Regions from separate parts of the Ascidiaceihabitans sp. genome, predicted to be linked through region 1. Evidence: riboswitches for the same ligand, from Rfam matches in the RefSeq annotation. Region 1 holds a riboswitch; the other holds the start of a gene.
The links. Region 1 has a riboswitch for thiamine pyrophosphate ahead of thiB (thiamine ABC transporter substrate binding subunit). Riboswitches for the same ligand answer to the same signal wherever they lie in the genome.
Positions count from the first base shown of each region.

Region 1 (9,021 bases):
ACCCGGCCTTTGCATAGGTTTTGTGCAGATTGCAGGATCATTTTCGTCATGGTGCGGAAGTCTTCGGTGGACCAATTGAGGTTGGCAAGCGGGTCGTCTTGGTGCGCGTCAAAACCAGCGGAGATCAGGATCAGCTCGGGTTGGTGTTTGGCAAACGCGGGCAGGACTTTGGATTTGTAGACCTCGATGGCATGCGCCCCATCTGATGCTGGCGGCAAGGGCAGGTTAAGCACGGTGCCATGGGGACCGCGTTCGGATGCCTCGCCTGTGCCCGGCCAAAGCGGCATTTGCTGCGAAGTCACGACCAAGGCGCGGGGGTCATCTTGGAGCAGGGCTTGGGTGCCGTTGCCGTGGTGGACGTCGAAATCCACGACAGCCACGCGGCTAAGGCCGTGGTGATCAAGCGCATGTTTGGCGGCGATGGCGACATTGCCGAACAAGCAGAAGCCCATGGGTGTGGTTTGTTCTGCGTGATGCCCCGGTGGGCGTGTCGCGACAAAGGCGTTTTGTACCTCACCGCCCAAAACCATATCGACGGCTTTTACAGCGCCACCTGCCGCGCGGTAGGCGGCGTTCAGTGATCCCGGTGACACAGAGGTGTCTGCATCAAGGGCGGTGTAACCGTCTGCCGGAATGCTGTTTCGAATGTGGTCGAGGTGCGATTGCGGATGGCAGCGCAACAGGTCTGCATCCGTGGCCATGGGGGCATCGACGCGGTGCAGATCGAGGTCTTCGAGCGCGCGCAGAATATAGTGCAGGCGCGCGACCTGTTCCGGTGCGCCGGGTGGGTTCACGTGGGACAGGCAGTCAGTGTGGGACAGAAGGGCAGTGGTCATGACAAAGGCTTTCGTCTGGGTAAGCGCAGTGTTTGAAACACTGCGGTGCGTTTTCTTTCAAAGAAAACGACGCGCTAGTCCGGCGCCAGCATATAGCCTGCACCGCGTACCGTTTGCAGGTAGCGTGGCTGTTTCGGGTTGGCTTCGATCTTGCGACGCAGCCGGGTGATTTGCACGTCAACCGCGCGTTCCTGCGCCTGACCACGATCGCGGCCCAGATCTTCGACCAGTTGCGCACGACTGATGGGCTCTCCGGGTTTGGCGGAAAACAGCTTCATCAATTGCATTTCTGTGGCTGTCAGGCGCACGAGGTCTTCGCCCTGCCACATCTCTCCGCGCTCCATGTCGTAGCGGATATCGCCCAGATGCAAAATCTTAGGCACAGTGTCTTCAGCGGGGGTCTCAGGCATGCGCCTCAGTACGGCGTTGATGCGCAACAACAGCTCTTTGGGTTCAAACGGTTTAGGCAGGTAATCATCTGCACCTGCTTCAAGCCCTTCGATGCGGTTGTCGGTTTCGCCTTTGGCGGTCAGCAGCATGATCGGTGTTGCATTGGTTTCGCGGATTGATTTGCACAGCGAAATCCCGTCTTCCCCTGGCATCATCACATCTAAAATCATCATGTCGAAATCAAGCCCCGACAAGATGCGCCTTGCATGGGCGGCATCGCGGGCGGCGGTCACCAGAAATCCGTTTTTCATCAGAAACTTCTGCAACAGAACCCGAATGCGTTCATCGTCATCCACAATCAGCAGGTGGGCGTCTAATTCGCTCATTGGCCGCTCTCTTTCAGACGTGTGTAGGCACGTCGCATTTCAGGGTCCATCATGGCTTCGAGCACGGTGCGAAATCCTGCAACTGCGTCCGGACCAGCGTCACGAAACGCTGCACGCATACGGGCGCGTTGCGCGTCCGATAGGGTCTGCTCCAATTGCTTTCCTTCCTCGGTAAGATGTAGGTGGCGTTCGCGTTTGTCCGATTTGCCCACGGTGCTTTCGACAAGACCATCGGCAATCAACGTCCGCAACACACGATTGAGCGATTGTTTCGTCACCCCAAGGATAAGCAACAAGTTGTTTACCGTGGTGCCTGGGGCGCGATTGATAAAGTGGATAGCGCGGTGGTGGGCCCGGCCGTACGCCATATCGCCCAAAATCCGGTCGGGATCGGCGGTGAACCCACGATAGGCGAAAAACATCGCCTCGATTCCTTGCCGTAATTGTTCATCGGTGAGGAACAAAAGGTTCTCGCCCCGGTACGCTCCGTCTGACATCACTTCGTCCCTCTTCACGCCATTTGTTACAGCATACGTCAGTGTTGTTGACATTCCAACATCAAAGGCCTAGCTAATCACAGGTTTTGCGTAATTTTATGTCCGAACCGGACGCAATGGCGCAATTAATGCAAAATAGGAAAGGGCTTGGCTATGGCTGGCGGATATGATGATCGCGACGGTAAAATCTGGATGGACGGCCAATTGGTCGAATGGCGGGACGCAAATGTCCACATTCTGACCCATGCCATGCACTACGCGTCCTCTGTCTTTGAGGGCGAGCGTTGCTATTCCGGCAAAATCTTCAAGTCGCGTGAACATTCGGAGCGTCTGATCACATCTGGCAAGCTGATCGACTTTGATATTCCTTATTCCGCCGATGAAATCGAAGCAGCCAAGCAAGCGGCTTTGGACGCAAACGGTCTGACAGACGCTTATGTGCGTGCGGTTGCTTGGCGCGGGGCAGGCGAGGACATGGGCGTCGCGTCGGCCCGCAACCCCGTCCATATGGCCGTGGCCGTTTGGGAATGGGGCAATTATTACGGTGATGCCAAAATGAAAGGCGCCAAGTTGGACATCGCCAAATGGAAGCGCCCCAGCCCGGAAACCGCACCGTCCCAAGCCAAGGCCGCTGGTCTTTACATGATCGCAACCATGTCCAAACACGCAGCCGAAGCCAAAGGCTGTTCCGACGCGATGATGTTCGATTATCGCGGTTACGTGGCCGAAGCGACCGGTGCCAACATCTTCTTTGTGAAAGACGGTGAAGTGCATACGCCGAAGGCTGACGCCTTCCTGAATGGCATCACCCGCCAGACCGTGATCGGGATGCTGAAAGACAAAGGTATCACCGTACATGAGCGTGTGATCATGCCGGAAGAGCTGGAAGGCTTTGAACAGTGCTGGCTGACAGGCACCGCGGCTGAAGTGACGCCTGTGGGCCAAATTGGTGACTACAACTTTGAAGTTGGTGCACTGACCCGCGATATTTCTGAAAGCTATGAAAAGCTGGTCCGCGTTTAAGTGGACTTCGCGGCCTTCGCGATCGAATGGGAGGCCGCTTGGAACTCCCATTCCCTCGACCGCATCCTCGCGCATTACAACAAGGATGTGGTCTTTCGATCCCACAAAGCGATGCGGTTGGTGGGCACCGGGGAATTGCGTGGCAAAGACGCCCTGCGCGATTATTGGAGCCGCGCGTTAGAGGCGCAGCCAGACCTGTCCTTCGTGGTGGTTGATGTGATGCATGGCCACGGCATGTGCGTGATCACTTACCGCAACCATCGCAATGCGTTAGCGGCTGAAACGCTGCGGTTTGGTGCGGATGGGTTGGTGGTTGAAGCGTCGGCGTGTCACGCGAAGTGATATGTGCGGCGAGGCTTCCCGCCGCACATGGATGTCTTAGTACAATGCCACAGGATTGATCATCGCCTGCACTGATCCTTTGATGCGGGCCTGACCCAGAACGAACATAAACTCATTCACTCCGTCGCGCAGGACGGGGCCTGTGTTCATGGTTTCCAGAATGTAGATGCCGTTGTCCTTTAGAAGGGTGACATGGCCGTAAAACAGCTTGTCGCCTTCGGCGGGTGGCACGGATTCGACGCCCCAGGTGTCAGCACCCACGGCCATCGGGTTGAGTGACGCCAGATAGACCGCGCCCTCGTTGTTCAGGCCGGGTTCCGCGCCACCCCATGCGGCAGGTTCGCTTTCGAATTTGTTGTCGGTCCAGCCTGTGTGGAACAGGATGATATCCCCTTCGCCCATCGTCACGTTCTGCGCTTCGGCGGCGGCTTTGATGTCGGCCTCACCAAAGTGTTGACCGGCTTCCATCGTTTCGACGCCAAAGTGTTTGGCCATGTCCACGATCACGGCGCGACCCACCAATGGCGGCACGTCGTGGGTGCCCAGTTTGGTAAGGCCTGTGATGACAGAAATCTCTTTTTCATCGAGGCAATTGTAGTATTTGCCGTTCTCGCCAAGGTGGCCAAGGCCGTCCAGTTGCGAGCCGATCCCGATCCACGTTTGCAGGACGTCATCGTTGTAATTGCCTTCATATCCAAAGCCGCTCAGCTTTTGGCCGCCTTGCTGGTTGGGTTGTACCACTTGCAGGTTCAAGGACCGTGGTGGGAAGGCGGGTGTGTCGGAACCGATGGTGATCCCAAGCGGCATAGATTTGCCCTGTTTGATCAGTTTCGACGCCATCAACGTGCGTTCGGCCGTCACCAGATTGGCCGACCCTATGGTGTCATCGGCCCCCCATTTTGATGGGCTACATTCAGCCAAAGCGGCCCCTGCTGTCAGTGCCAATGCACATGTCAGTCCGGATAAGTATTTGATGTTCATAAAGTTCCTCCCAGAAATTTGGCAGGGACCCCGGTTTGCCGGGTGATTCCCTGCGGTGGGATTACTCTAGCACAGGTTGCGCTATTCGCCTTTCGGTGCCGTTGCGGCACGGGATTTGGCGCGGTCCATGCCAAGCTGGCGTTCGCGCCAAATAATCAGCACACCACCTGCCACGACCAAACCTGCGCCCAATAGCATATTGGAGGTCGGCGTTTCCGAGAACAGAAAATAGCCGAGGATGCTGGCGAAGATTAGCGATGAATAGTCGAAGGGCGCAAGCATCGACGCCGCGCCGAAGCGGTATGAGCTTGTGACGAGAATTTGGGCGACGCCACCGACAAGACCTGCACCGATAAGCAGTATGAGCGAATTTTGTGAGGGCCAGACCCACCCAAACGGGATCGAAAGCAGTGACAGTGTTGTGGCAGTGAGGGAAAAGTAAAATACGATGGCCGCGGTGTGTTCGGTCGACACCATTTTGCGCACGTGGATCTGCACAAGTGCACGCAAAAGCGCCGCGCCGAGCGTCAATATGGCCCCCAATGTGGCCCCCGTGGTGAGTGTTTCCGCATCCAAAGACAGGCGCGGCGCCATGACAATCATCACACCGAGCAGGCCCAAACCGACCGCAGACAGTCGAAAGATCCGTACCCGTTCGCCAAGGAAAACGGCGGCGAGAATCACGGTAAACATAGGCGTGGCATAGCCTATGGCCGTCGCTTCGGGCAGCGAGATCAGTTTTAGTCCGCCAAACGTCAACACCATCGCCGATGCACCAAACACGCCACGATAAATGTGCCCCATCAGGTTGTTCGGAATCAGCCCCTCGCGGATTTCACCGCGTTGCCACAACCACAGCCCGATCACGGGAATCGCAAAGAGGGAACGAAAGAAAACGGCTTGGCCAGGGGGGACTTCTTGGGTCGCCTCTTTGATCATCGCGGCCATGCACATGAACAGGAACACAGCTGTTAGTTTCAGCGCAATCGCGCGGCCGGGGCGGTGTTCTGTGTGGGGTTTGTCCATGGTTGACGTGGTGCCTTTTGGTGGGGTTCGATTGGGGCGCTGCCCCAAACCCCGAGGTTTATTTGGCGAGATGAAGGGGGATTAGCCGATTGAGCCCTGGTTTTGTCCTTGCTGGCCGCGGTGCATCAGGATGTGGTCCAGGATCACGCAGGCCATCATCGCTTCGCCGACTGGAACGGCGCGGATGCCGACGCAAGGGTCGTGGCGGCCTTTGGTGATAATGTCAGTTTCCTCGCCCGCTTTGGTGATCGTTTTGCGCGGTGTTGTGATGGACGATGTGGGTTTTACGGCGAACCTGACAACGACGTCTTGGCCTGTTGAGATGCCGCCGAGGATGCCGCCTGCGTGGTTGTCGGAGAAGATTGGGCCATCTGGCCCCATGCGGATTTCGTCTGCGTTTTCTGTGCCCATGAGCGTTGCCGCAGCCATGCCTTCGCCGATTTCCACGCCTTTGACGGCGTTGATCGACATCATGGCGGCTGCGAGATCCGTGTCGAGTTTTGCGTAGACTGGTGCGCCGAGCCCTGGGGGGACGTTGCGCGCGGTGACTTCGATCACGGCGCCAACCGAGTTTTGTGATTTGCGGATGCCGTCGAGGTAGCTGTCCCATTCTTTGGCGGCCTCAAAGCTTGGCACCCAGAACGGGTTCTGGTCGATGGCATCCCAGTCAAAGGTGCTGCGGTCGATGTGTTTTTCGCCCATTTGCACCATGTAGCCGGTGATTTTCAGGTCAGGGGCCAGAAGCTTGATCGCTTCACGTGCGATGCCGCCTGCCGCCACGCGCGACGCGGTTTCACGGGCAGACGATCGCCCGCCGCCGCGGTAGTCGCGGATGCCGTATTTCATCCAGTAGGAGATGTCGGCGTGACCGGGGCGGAACTTTTCCACGATGTCGCCGTAGTCCTTACTGCGCTGGTCGGTGTTTTCGATCAGCAGTTGGATCGGCGTACCTGTCGTTTTGCCCTCAAACACGCCAGACAGGATTTTCACCGCGTCCGCCTCTTTGCGCTGCGTCACGTTCTTGCCGGTGCCGGGTTTGCGCATGTCGAGCCAGTGTTGCAGCATTTCGGGCGTCACGGGCACGTTCGGCGGGCAACCATCCACGGTCGCCCCAATAGCTGGTCCGTGGCTTTCACCCCAAGTGGTGACGCGAAACATATGACCGAAGGTGTTGTATGACATGGAGCTTCCCCTTTACCCGTTCTGTAACTGCGTGTGCGCAGGCCCTCAAGGGGTTTTGCCTTGCGCGTCTTTGCACGACCTCCTATGCAAGCAGTACCTCGGGGGGCTTTTTCGAAAGCTGAGATTGCAATTCTGCTGACCCGTTGAACCTGAACCGGCTAACACCGGCGGAGGGAAGGTAACGGCAACAGCCCCCTTTTCCCTATCGCCGCAAAAGGAGGATGCCATGAAGTATCTTGCATTTGCAGCGGGCGTTTTGACTGCAACCTCGGCCTTTGCCGAGACGCCTGAATTGACTGTTTACACCTACGACAGCTTTGTGTCGGATTGGGGCCCCGGCCCTGCCGTGAAGGCGGCGTTTGAGGCAGAGTGTGCCTGCACGCTGAACTTTGTTGGGGCAGGTGACGGTGCGGCGTTGTTGGCGCGGATCAAGCTGGAAGGTGCGCGCACTGAAGCGGATGTTGTGTTGGGGTTGGATACAAACCTGACAGCTGCGGCAAAGGAAACCGGCCTGTTTGCGACGCATTCGGTTGAGGCAGACTATGCGCTGCCAGTTGAATGGGCGGACGACACGTTTGCGCCCTACGACTGGGGTTACTTTGCTTTTGTGCACAACGCGGATGAGGCGGCCCCGACGAACTTCAAAGCGCTGGGCGCCAGCGATAAAAAGATCGTTATCCAGGATCCGCGATCCTCGACCCCCGGCCTTGGATTGTTGATGTGGGTGAAAGCGGCTTATGGCGATGAAGCTGGTGCCGTTTGGGCAGAACTGGCCGACAACGTGGTTACCGTGACCCCCGGTTGGTCCGAAGCCTATGGCCTGTTCTTGGAAGGTGAGGCGGACATGGTTCTGTCTTATACGACGTCTCCCGCGTACCACTTGATCGCTGAAGAAGACGCGACCAAAGCGGCGGTGGCTTTCGATGAGGGGCATTATTTGCAGGTGGAAGTTGCGGGTAAATTGAAAGGTTCTGACCAACAGAAACTGGCGGATCAATTCCTGCAATTCATGGTGTCGGATGCGTTCCAGACGATCATCCCCACAACGAATTGGATGTATCCAGCGGTGACACCTGCGGGTGGTTTGCCTGAGGGGTTCGAGACGCTGATTTCGCCGGACAAGGCGTTGTTGATCCCAGCGGATAAGGCGGATGCTTTGCGTGATGTAGCGTTGCCCGAATGGCAGAACGCGCTTTCCAAATAAGCCATAGGCTTGGGATCAGCGCTGCGGTCTTTATCGCGGCGCTGATCTTGTCTGCGCTGGTCGCTGTGGCGATGCGTGCAGAGGGTGAATTTACCATGACGCCTGGCGATTGGGCGGCGCTTAGGTTCACGATATGGCAGGCTATCTTGTCTGCATTCTTTTCCTGTTTGTTTGCCATTCCTGTCGCTCGTGCCTTGGCGCGGCGCCGCTTTGTGGGGCGGTCGTTGTTGATCACGTTGTTGGGTGCGCCCTTTATCCTGCCTGTGATCGTGGCGGTTTTGGGCTTGCTTGCGATCTTCGGGCGCTCTGGCCTTTTGAACGACGCATTGCGTGCGTTTGGCTTTGAAACAGTGTCTGTGTACGGGCTTTTGGGTGTCGTTCTGGCGCATGTGTTTTTCAACTTGCCGCTGGCCACGCGCCTGATGCTGCAAGGCTGGCAAAGCGTGCCCGCCGAGAGGTTTCGCCTGATCGCACAGTTGGGCATGCCGCCGCGCATGGTTTTTCGCCTGATCGAATGGCCTTTGATTTTGCGCATTGTGCCGGGGGCCTTTGCGTTGGTGTTTGTTATTTGCCTGACCAGTTTTGCGGTGGCGTTAACGCTGGGCGGCGGGCCGCGTGCGACGACGATTGAATTGGCGATTTACCAGGCGTTTCGTTTTGATTTTGACCTTGGTCGTGCGGCTGTCTTGTCTTTGCTACAGATTGTGGTGGCAGGGGGCGCTGCTGTTCTGGCGCTTTGGTTGATACCGCAGGTCAGCTTTGGGGGTGGTTTGGACCGGATGCAAGCGCGATGGGATGTGCGCGGGGGGCTTCAGCGCGGCATTGATGCCGGTTTCATTGGTGCGGCGGCATTGTTTCTGATTTTGCCTTTGGCGGCGATCACGCTGTCGGGTTTGCGTGGATTGGGTGATGTGCCTTTGCATGTTTGGGGAACGGCATGGACATCGCTGTGGGTTGCATTGGTTTCTGTTCTTGCCTTGCTGGTCCTTGCTTTGCCGTTGGCGGGTTGGATTGCCACAACGCGGCGCGCATCGGTGGAAACGGTGGGCCTGTTGGGCTTGGCGGCATCTCCGCTGATGATCGGGACAGGGTGGTTCATAATCATCTTCCCGTTTGCGGACCCCGCCGATTGGGCCTTGGGTGTGACAATCGTG
Region 1 is NZ_JBDWQO010000003.1:10,642-19,662, reverse strand. It holds gene ABJL60_RS00465 (histone deacetylase family protein) at 1-836, opposite strand, end outside; gene ABJL60_RS00460 (response regulator) at 911-1,612, opposite strand; gene ABJL60_RS00455 (MarR family transcriptional regulator) at 1,609-2,109, opposite strand; gene ABJL60_RS00450 (branched-chain amino acid aminotransferase) at 2,263-3,132, shown strand; gene ABJL60_RS00445 (nuclear transport factor 2 family protein) at 3,133-3,474, shown strand; gene ABJL60_RS00440 (cyclase family protein) at 3,511-4,455, opposite strand; gene ABJL60_RS00435 (DMT family transporter) at 4,537-5,481, opposite strand; gene aroC (chorismate synthase) at 5,563-6,663, opposite strand; TPP riboswitch at 6,753-6,856, shown strand; gene thiB (thiamine ABC transporter substrate binding subunit) at 6,890-7,867, shown strand; gene ABJL60_RS00420 (thiamine/thiamine pyrophosphate ABC transporter permease ThiP) at 7,843-9,021, shown strand, end outside.

Region 2 (9,021 bases), on a different contig from region 1:
TGCCAAATTACCGCAATGAAATCAAAGGCTGCTTTTTTGCGGTTCGTCAGCCTAACTTGATGCTTTCGTGATTTTGTGCTCTGCCTGCCGGGCCTACCAAACCTCCGCCCAGCTTCAGTTCTTCGGACCAAAAATACCGCGTGCACTGTCTTCATTCGAACGCTTTAAACGCCGATCCGATGCTGTCAACCCTTCGCGTATCTGCGCGTCACTTTCGATCTCTGGCAAGTCCAACTTTTCTCGTGACAGCAAGATCGCCCGTGCACCTGTCGATCCATCAAAGCGGTAAATGTACAATTCGGGCCAATCAAAATGCCCCCCATCGCGCAGATTTTGAATGTCGGCGATAAAGTTGTGGCACTGGTAGTTTTCCATCAACAACACAAAACGGTCCGACAGGTTCACCATATTGGCCAAACCGACGAAATGGCTGACAGCGGTGTGGATATGCATCAAAACCGCCTGACTGTAGACAAAATCCGCCCGAGGCCAATGCCGCGACAACGGCATTGTAATATCTTGCAAAGCTACCGCATCTATCAGTTCTGGGTGCCGGGACATCGCCATATCAAGTTGGGTTTGCCCCCTATCTCCGCCGGTGAAGGCAATCTGGGGAAACAGTGTTTGACCGTTGGCCACGTGATCCCCGCCACCACAGCCCACCTCATGCACTGATTTGGGTTGCAACTGGCCTATGGCTTCCAAAATCAACAAGTGGTTGGGGTGCATATCAGAACCGGACACCGTGACATGGCCAGACGCCGTATCGAAACCCAATTGGTCGTTCTGCGCCACGGCCTGAAATTGAGATTCAATATCTGTCTCAATCCGACGTTTGTAGCTGTCGTCGGTGTAGCTGTTCCAGTCGAAATCATCGTCGTAGAATTTGCGTGACTTGTAAAAAAGGCGTCCCAACAATGACATATGCGCAGTCCCTGACGTTAAAGTTTCGCGCTACTTAGACCAGTTTTTTGTCTGTGTCGTGTATTTTTAGCCGCTTCATTCTTTTTTGGGCCTTCAACCAAAACACGGATGGCACTGACGCTAGGTGATTGGGCGGCTCATGCAATTGACGGTAAAAAACGGTTGGACACTTAAAGCGCGACCTCCCGATGTCTGCGGTTAGAACAGGCCTTTTGCTTCGATCCCCTCCCGCTTTCAAAGCTTAACTTCGGAAAATTCAGGTCAGCGCGTCTGCGATCATTTATCCATTTGACGCGTCTGAACGATCCCTCTAACGATAGGTCACAACTGTTGGGGTGCCCCTATCCGGGCTGAGATGCACAAGCTGCGAACCCATTGAACCTGAACTGGTTAGGACCGGCGGAGGGAACAGCTTGCGGACATCGATTCCGCATTGGCCATTCCTGTTTGCCATCCTGATCCTTGAACCAAGGAACGATGACATGGTGGCAAAAGCGTTAACAATTGCCGGGTCCGATTCCGGTGGCGGAGCTGGCATTCAAGCGGACCTCAAAGCCTTTTCGGCCATGAGTGTTTACGCGGCCTCCGTTGTGACGGCAGTGACTGCACAAAATACCAAAGCGGTTACAGCGATCCATCCAATCCCCGATGACGTCGTTGCCGCGCAGATCAAGGCCGTTTTGGACGACATCCAGATTGACGTGGTCAAGATCGGAATGCTGGGAACACCTTCGCTGATTGCAGCGGTGGCAGATGCGTTGGCGGGTTATGGCGGGCCGATTGTTCTTGATCCCGTAATGGTTGCCAAATCGGGCGACACACTGCTGGCCGACAGCGCGATACACGCGTTAAAGTCTTCGCTGTTCAAACGCGCGACCCTGCTGACCCCAAATATGCCGGAAGCAACAAAACTTGTCGGTGGCGGCAGCACACAATGGCAGGCGAATGCGCTGCTTGAGCTGGGTGTCGGTGCGGTTTTGATGAAAGGCGGGCATGCAGACGGAAAGACCTGCACGGATCATCTTGTCACGAAAGCAGCCACGAAAGAATATGCAGCCCCACGTGTGAACACCGGCAACACCCATGGCACAGGATGTTCCTATGCCTCGGCCATCGCTGCGGGCTTGGCGCAAGGTATGGTTTTGGATGATGCGGTGTCGCGTGCCCATGCGTGGCTGCACAACGCGATTTTGTGCGCGGACGCATTGCATGTCGGGCAAGGTCATGGACCTGTTCACCACTTTCACGCGTTATGGACATGAACGGCCCCTTCACCATCATCGGTGGCGGCGTTTGCGGCCTTGCCATGGCTGCAGAACTTTCGTCACGCGGCGCGACGGTCGCGGTCCTTGATCCCAAAGGGACGCCCGGGGATCATGCCTGTTCTTGGTGGGCCGGCGGCATGCTGGCGCCCGATTGCGAAGGGGTCAGCGCTGAGCCCGAGATCGTGCGCCAAGGCCGTAAAGCCGCCGCATGGTGGGAAAACCAAGGGGCAACCGTCCACAAAAAGGGCACGCTTGTTGCAGCCCTTCATCGTGATCAAAGCGATCTGACAACCTTTGCACGCCGTGCGCCGACCGCAAGATCTTTGTCCAGATCGCAGATCGCCGCGTGTGAACCACATCTGGCGGACCGCTATTCCAAGGCGCTGTTTTTGGCAAATGAGGCGCATCTTGATCCTCGCGCCACCCTAATGGCTTTGCATGCACGGCTCAAACAAAGGGGCGTGCGTTTTGACGGGTCTATTGTGGGGCAAGTGATTGACTGCCGCGGCCTTGCCGCACGGGACACCCTTGCAGATTTGCGCGGCGTGAAAGGCGAAATGCTTGTGGTGCGCTGCCCCGATGTCATACTTTCGCGCCCCGTCCGGCTGCTTCATCCGCGGTTCCCGCTATACATCGTGCCGCGCGGTGATGGGGTTTTCATGCTGGGTGCCACACAGATTGAAACGGGCGAGCGCACCCGCGCCACCCTGCGCTCTGTCATGGAATTGATGAACGCGGCTTACGCCCTGCACCCCGCGTTTGGCGAAGCGGAACTGCTGGAAATCGGCGTCGATGCGCGGCCTGCGTTTCCCGACAACCAGCCCCGCATGCGTCGGATTGGGGATGTGATTTATGTAAATGGCCTGTTTCGGCACGGATTCCTGCTTGCACCTGCATTGGCGCAGATGACGGCGGATCTGGTGATGGACGGCAAAATTCCGGAGGTTTGGTATGAAGATCATCGTGAACGGTGAAACGCAAGAAACGGGCGCATCCACGTTGGCGGCGCTGCTGGACGCCCTTGGACAGGGCGAAGCCAAAGTGGCCACATCCGTAAACGAGGCGTTCGTGCCCAAGCAACAACGCATGGATCAAAGCCTGCATGACGGGGACCGCGTCGAAATCGTTGCCCCCCGACAAGGAGGATAAAATGCCTGTATTCTACGACACCGAAGTGACGTCCCGACTGATGCTGGGCACCGCGCAATACCCCTCGCCTGCAATTCTAGCCGAGGCGTTTCGCCGCTCTGGCGCAGGGATCGCGACAGTGTCTGTGCGCCGCGAAGCAGGTGGCGATCAGGCGGGGCAGGATTTCTGGGCATTGATCCGCGATTTGGGTGTCGCAGTGCTGCCCAACACCGCAAGCTGCCATTCGGTGCGCGAAGCCGTCACCACGGCACAAATGGCGCGGGAATTGTTCGACACAAACTGGATCAAGCTTGAGGTCATTGGCCACGCTGACACCCTGCAACCTGATCCTTTTGGTCTGGTCGATGCAGCGGCACAACTGACCGAGGACGGATTCGAGGTCTTTCCCTATTGCACCGAAGATCTGGTGCTTTGCGAGCGGTTGGTTGAGGTTGGCTGCAAAGTTCTTATGCCATGGGGGGCGCCCATCGGCACAGGTCTGGGTCTCAACAACGTGTACGGGTTGCGCAGTTTGCGGGCCCATTTTCCCGACATTCCGCTGGTCGTCGATGCGGGGCTCGGCCTGCCGTCCCAAGCCGCACACGCGATGGAACTGGGCTATGACGCCGTTTTGTTAAACACCGCCGTTGCAAAAGCAGGTGACCCTGCCGCGATGGCGCAGGCCTTTGCCCTTGCGGTGCAAGCCGGTGCGCTGGCCGCCCGCGCCGATCCGATGGACGCACGCGACATGGCAGCCCCCTCAACCCCCGTCTTTGGAAAGGCCATGCTATGACGTTGCCGCGATTTTACCCGATATTTGACGATGTGGCATGGCTGCGGCGGATGCTGCCCTTGGGGGTCAAGCTGGTGCAGATGCGCCTTAAGGAAAAATCCCAAGACGCACTGCGCATGCAGTTGACCCAAGCCCGTGATCTTTGCGCGGCCCACGGGGCTGTGTTGGTGGTCAATGATCACTGGCAGCTTGCAATCGAGCTGGGTTGCGACTGGGTCCATCTGGGCCAAGAGGATCTTGATGAGGCGGATGTGGCTGCCATCCGTGCCGCCGGTCTCAGGCTTGGTGTCTCGACCCATGACACGGATGAACTGACCCGTGCGCTGGCGTTGAACCCTGACTATGTGGCCCTTGGCCCGATTTATCCGACACTCCTGAAAAAGATGAAATGGCATCAGCAGGGCATTGAGAAACTCAGCCCGTGGAAAGACCGTCTGGGGGATATCCCGCTTGTCGCCATTGGCGGGATGAACACGGCCCGCGCCGCTTTGGCGTTTGAGGCCGGGGCGGATGTGGTTTCGGCGGTGACGGATATTACGCTACATGACGATCCTGAGGGGCGCGTTCGGGCATGGCTTGAGGTCTGCGGATGAGCCGGTACGCCCGCCAAACAGCTGTCTTGGGGGATGGCGCACAAGCCTGCCTTGCCCGCGCTTCGGTGCTTGTCATCGGTGGTGGCGGTTTGGCCGCCCCGGTGATGCAGTATCTCGTGGGTGCGGGTGTGGGACATATCCGAATTGCGGATGCAGATGTCATCAGCCTGTCCAACCTGCACCGTCAGACGCTGTTTCGCACGGCGGACATCGGCCTGCCCAAAGTCGAAGCGATTGCCACCGCAATGGCCGCATTGAACCCCGACACCACCATTGAACCGGTGCCTGAACGCGTCGATCCCGCCAATGTTGCAGCGCTGTGTCAGGGCATGACATTGATCCTTGATTGTGCGGACAGCTTCGCGGTCAGCTATATCGCATCCGATCATTGCCTTGGCACAGGCCAGCCCCTGATCAGCGCCAGCGTGGTGGGGCATGACGGCTATGTTGGCGGTTTTTGCGGCGGCAAACCGGGTTTGCGTGCGGTGTTTCCGGACCTGCCGGACAAGCTTGGATCTTGCGATAGGGATGGCGTACTGGGGCCAAGTGTCGGTGTCATAGGCAGCCTTCAGGCGCAAATGGCAATGGCAATTCTGACAGGCGACATGCGCAGCTTGGGGCAGCTTGTGACCTATGATGCCAAAACGCTGCGGTTTGGCGGGTTCCGCTTTGACACAGCAACCGACCCTGCGCCGGGCCCCGCCTTCATCGCACCGCATGACATCACAGAGGCCGATTTTTTGGTCGACCTGCGCACCCCGAATGAACCGGGCCCGACATTACCGCACGCCACACGCCATGTCGTGTCCGACTTTGGGCCAAATGGCCCCACACCCCACGAAAATCAACGCGCCGTTCTGGCTTGTCGGTCCGGCCTTCGCGCTTGGCAGGCGGCGGACCGGCTTTCACAACACTGGCGGGGCAAGATCAAGCTTGTCGCGCTCGGAGGGTAAGGAGACCCACATGAAACACCTCATCACCGCAGCGGCACTATTGGTCGCGACCCCGGCCTTGGCACAAGACAAGATGACTTTGCTGTTGGACTGGTTCATCAACCCCGATCACGGCCCGATCATCGTGGCCGAGGAGCTGGGCTATTTCGCGGATCAGGGCCTTGAAGTCGAGATCATCGCACCCGCCGACCCGTCCGCCCCGCCGAAACTTGTCGCAGCGGGCAAAGGCGACATTGCCGTCAGCTATCAGCCCAGCCAGCATTTGCACGTGGCCGAAGGGGTGCCGCTGGTGCGTGTGGGCACATTGGTGGCAACACCACTGAACTGCCTTTTGGTTCTGAAAGACGGCCCCATTCAGCAGATCAGCCAATTGAAAGGCGGCACAATCGGCTTCTCTGTAGCCGGCGTCGAAGAGGCCGTTCTAAGCGCGATGTTGGGTCGCCACGGCGTGACCCTGGAGGACGTTGAGATGGTCAATGTAAACTTCTCGCTGAGCCCGTCGTTGATGTCGGGTCAGGTTGACGCGGTCATTGGGGCCTATCGCAATTTCGAGCTGAACCAGATGGAGATCGAAGGCGTCGAGGGGCGCTGTTTCTATGTCGAGGAAGAAGGCGTGCCGACCTATGACGAATTGATTTATGTGGCCAACCCCCACCGAATGGACATAGACCAAACCCGCCGTTTCCTGCGCGCCACCGAACTGGCGACCCAGTACATCGTGAACAATCCCGAAGCGTCCTGGGACCTGTTCAAAGGCTACGCACCGGAACTGGACGACGCACTAAACGCAAAGGCATGGGTTGATACGCTGCCACGTTTTGCGCTGCGCCCCGAAGCACTGGATGAAGGCCGCTACACGCGGTTCGAGGCGTTTCTTGCCGAAAGCGGCTTAATCGAAGGCACGCGCCCCGTTTCAAAAATTGCCATCGATCTGGGTGCAGAATGACCTACGGCCACACGTTTCAAGCTTGGCGGGACAACACCCCCGCTTGGGGTCTCTACACCCGCCACAGGTTTGTGCAGGGCTTGGGGGATGGAACATTGCCGCGCGCCGCATTCCTGCACTACCTCAAGCAGGATTATGTCTTTCTGATCCACTTTTCCCGCGCATGGGCTTTGGCGATCACCAAGGCCGACACGGTTGAGGAAATGCGCTTGGCCGCAGGCACCGTCCACGGGTTGATCAACGAAGAAATCGCCCTGCATATCAAAACCTGCGCAAGGGCCGGAATTGATGAGGCAACGCTTTATGCCACGCAAGAACGGCAGGAAAATCTGGCCTATACCCGCTATGTGCTGGATGCAGGCCATTCCGGTGACTTGGCTGATTTGCTGGCGACCTTGGCCCCATGTGTCATGGGCTACGGTGAAATTGGCGCACATCTGGCCACCACCAAAACCTGCGACACTTACGCCGAATGGATAGGCGCCTATGCCAGCGTAGAATACCAACAGCTTTGCCAAGATGTTGGCGTGCTGATTGACGGGGCGGTCGCGCGGCGCATTGGTGATCGTACGGATGCCAGTCCGCGTTGGGCCAGCCTTCAGGCGCGGTTTGCAATGGCCACACAGCTGGAGATCGGGTTCTGGGACATGGGGCTTGACCCGTGAACCAGCCGTTGCGTCAGTTTTCACGGATTGCGGGGTCGGCCTCCATCGACGGGGTGTCGATTTTTTCCGATCTCGACCTGACCCTGAAACCGCACAGCTGGACCTGCCTGTTGGGGGCAAGTGGCGTTGGCAAATCCACGGTGCTACGCCTGTTTGCAGGACTGGCTGAAGGGGTCCGTTTTACCGGAGACCTGCGCGTTCCCGACCGCGTCGCTATGATGGCGCAGCAGGATTTACTGATGCCTTGGCTGAGTGTTTTGGACAATGTCCTGCTTGGTGCGCGGCTAAGGGGTGTGCGCCCCGACACTGATCTTGCACACGATAGGCTGGCCCAGGTCGGATTGGCAGATCATGCAGACAAAGGGCCATCCGCCCTGTCGGGTGGTCAACGCCAACGCGTGGCCTTGGCGCGCACATTGATGGAAGACCGCGCGGTTGTGTTGCTGGATGAACCGTTCTCGGCGCTCGACGCGATGACCCGCGCCCAGATGCAAGACCTCACCGCGAAACTGTTGTGTGACCGCACGGTGCTGTTGGTCACCCATGATCCCAATGAAGCTGCCCGTTTGGGCGAGACCATCGCGATTATGACGCCAACCGGGCTTGTCGACATCATCGCCCCGACCACCCCCATTCCACGCGATCTGCATGCGGCGGAAGTGCTGCGCACGCAGGCCAACCTTTTTGACCATCTTCGGAGACCGGCATGAGCGCCACACATCACTTGCAATCGCTTGTCGCCAAGGATTGGCACGCGGCCACCCATCACGCCTTTACCAATGCCTTGGCCGACGGGACCCTAAGCCGCGCCAGGATGGCGGGTTATCTGCAACAGGATTACCAATTCATCGAAAGCTTTGTGCGTCTGATGGCATCTGCCTTAGCCCATGCGCCCAGTTTGGCAGATGCTGTGCCAGGCGCACGGTTTCTGGGGCAGATCTGCGGCGCAGAAAACACCTATTTCCTAAGGTCGTTTCAAGCTCTTGATGTGTCACAAACCGCGCCGCCGGCACCCGAGACGACCGCGTTTCAGCAGCTTATGGATCAGGCGCGCCACTCGGGGCGCTATGAGATCATGCTGTCGGTGCTGGTGGTGGCGGAATGGATTTACCTTGATTGGGCCACTCCGTTCGAAGGCCGTGCAGATGACTTGCCGTTTTGGCTGGGGGAATGGATTTCGCTGCATTCTGGCAAAGATTTTTCACAGGTTGTGGCCTATCTGCGTGATCAACTGGATCTTGTTTGGGAAACCTTGGACAACGACGCCCGCGCACAGGTCACCGCAACTTTTACACAAGCGGTGCGGTTGGAGCGCGCGTTCTTTGATGCCTCTTGGGCTGGCTTTGCGGTCGCAAAGTGACCGGCTGGCGGGCCGGGATAGCGGCGACATGTTTAATGGTGGCGCTTTGGCAAACAGTGATCTGGACCACGGGTGTCGCCCGTTTCATTTTGCCGCCGCCTGCCCTAGTGGCGCAAACCATCTGGAGCAGCCGTGCGCTTTTGGCGGAACATGCTGTCATCACCATGGCCGAAGTCCTTTTGGGCCTTGTCTTGGGGGCCGCACTTGGGTTCGTATCAGCCATCGGGCTGGTCGCATCACCAACGGCACGCGCACTGGTGCGGCCCATCTTGGTATTTAGCCAAGCCGTCCCGGTTTTTGCTTTGGCACCGATTTTGACCCTTTGGCTGGGTTTTGGCCTGTGGTCCAAAGTCACAATGGCCCTGATCATCATCTATTTTCCGGTGACGTCATC
Region 2 is NZ_JBDWQO010000007.1:878,010-887,030, forward strand. It holds gene ABJL60_RS06935 (hypothetical protein) at 115-924, opposite strand; TPP riboswitch at 1,246-1,349, shown strand; gene thiD (bifunctional hydroxymethylpyrimidine kinase/phosphomethylpyrimidine kinase) at 1,407-2,186, shown strand; gene ABJL60_RS06945 (FAD-dependent oxidoreductase) at 2,183-3,163, shown strand; gene thiS (sulfur carrier protein ThiS) at 3,141-3,338, shown strand; gene ABJL60_RS06955 (thiazole synthase) at 3,340-4,110, shown strand; gene ABJL60_RS06960 (thiamine phosphate synthase) at 4,107-4,703, shown strand; gene ABJL60_RS06965 (HesA/MoeB/ThiF family protein) at 4,700-5,656, shown strand; gene ABJL60_RS06970 (ABC transporter substrate-binding protein) at 5,667-6,602, shown strand; gene tenA (thiaminase II) at 6,599-7,267, shown strand; gene ABJL60_RS06980 (ABC transporter ATP-binding protein) at 7,264-7,977, shown strand; gene ABJL60_RS06985 (TenA family protein) at 7,974-8,627, shown strand; gene ABJL60_RS06990 (ABC transporter permease) at 8,624-9,021, shown strand, end outside.
Region 2: linked by a shared signal. The riboswitch ahead of thiD (bifunctional hydroxymethylpyrimidine kinase/phosphomethylpyrimidine kinase) and the one ahead of thiB (thiamine ABC transporter substrate binding subunit) in region 1 are both predicted to bind thiamine pyrophosphate.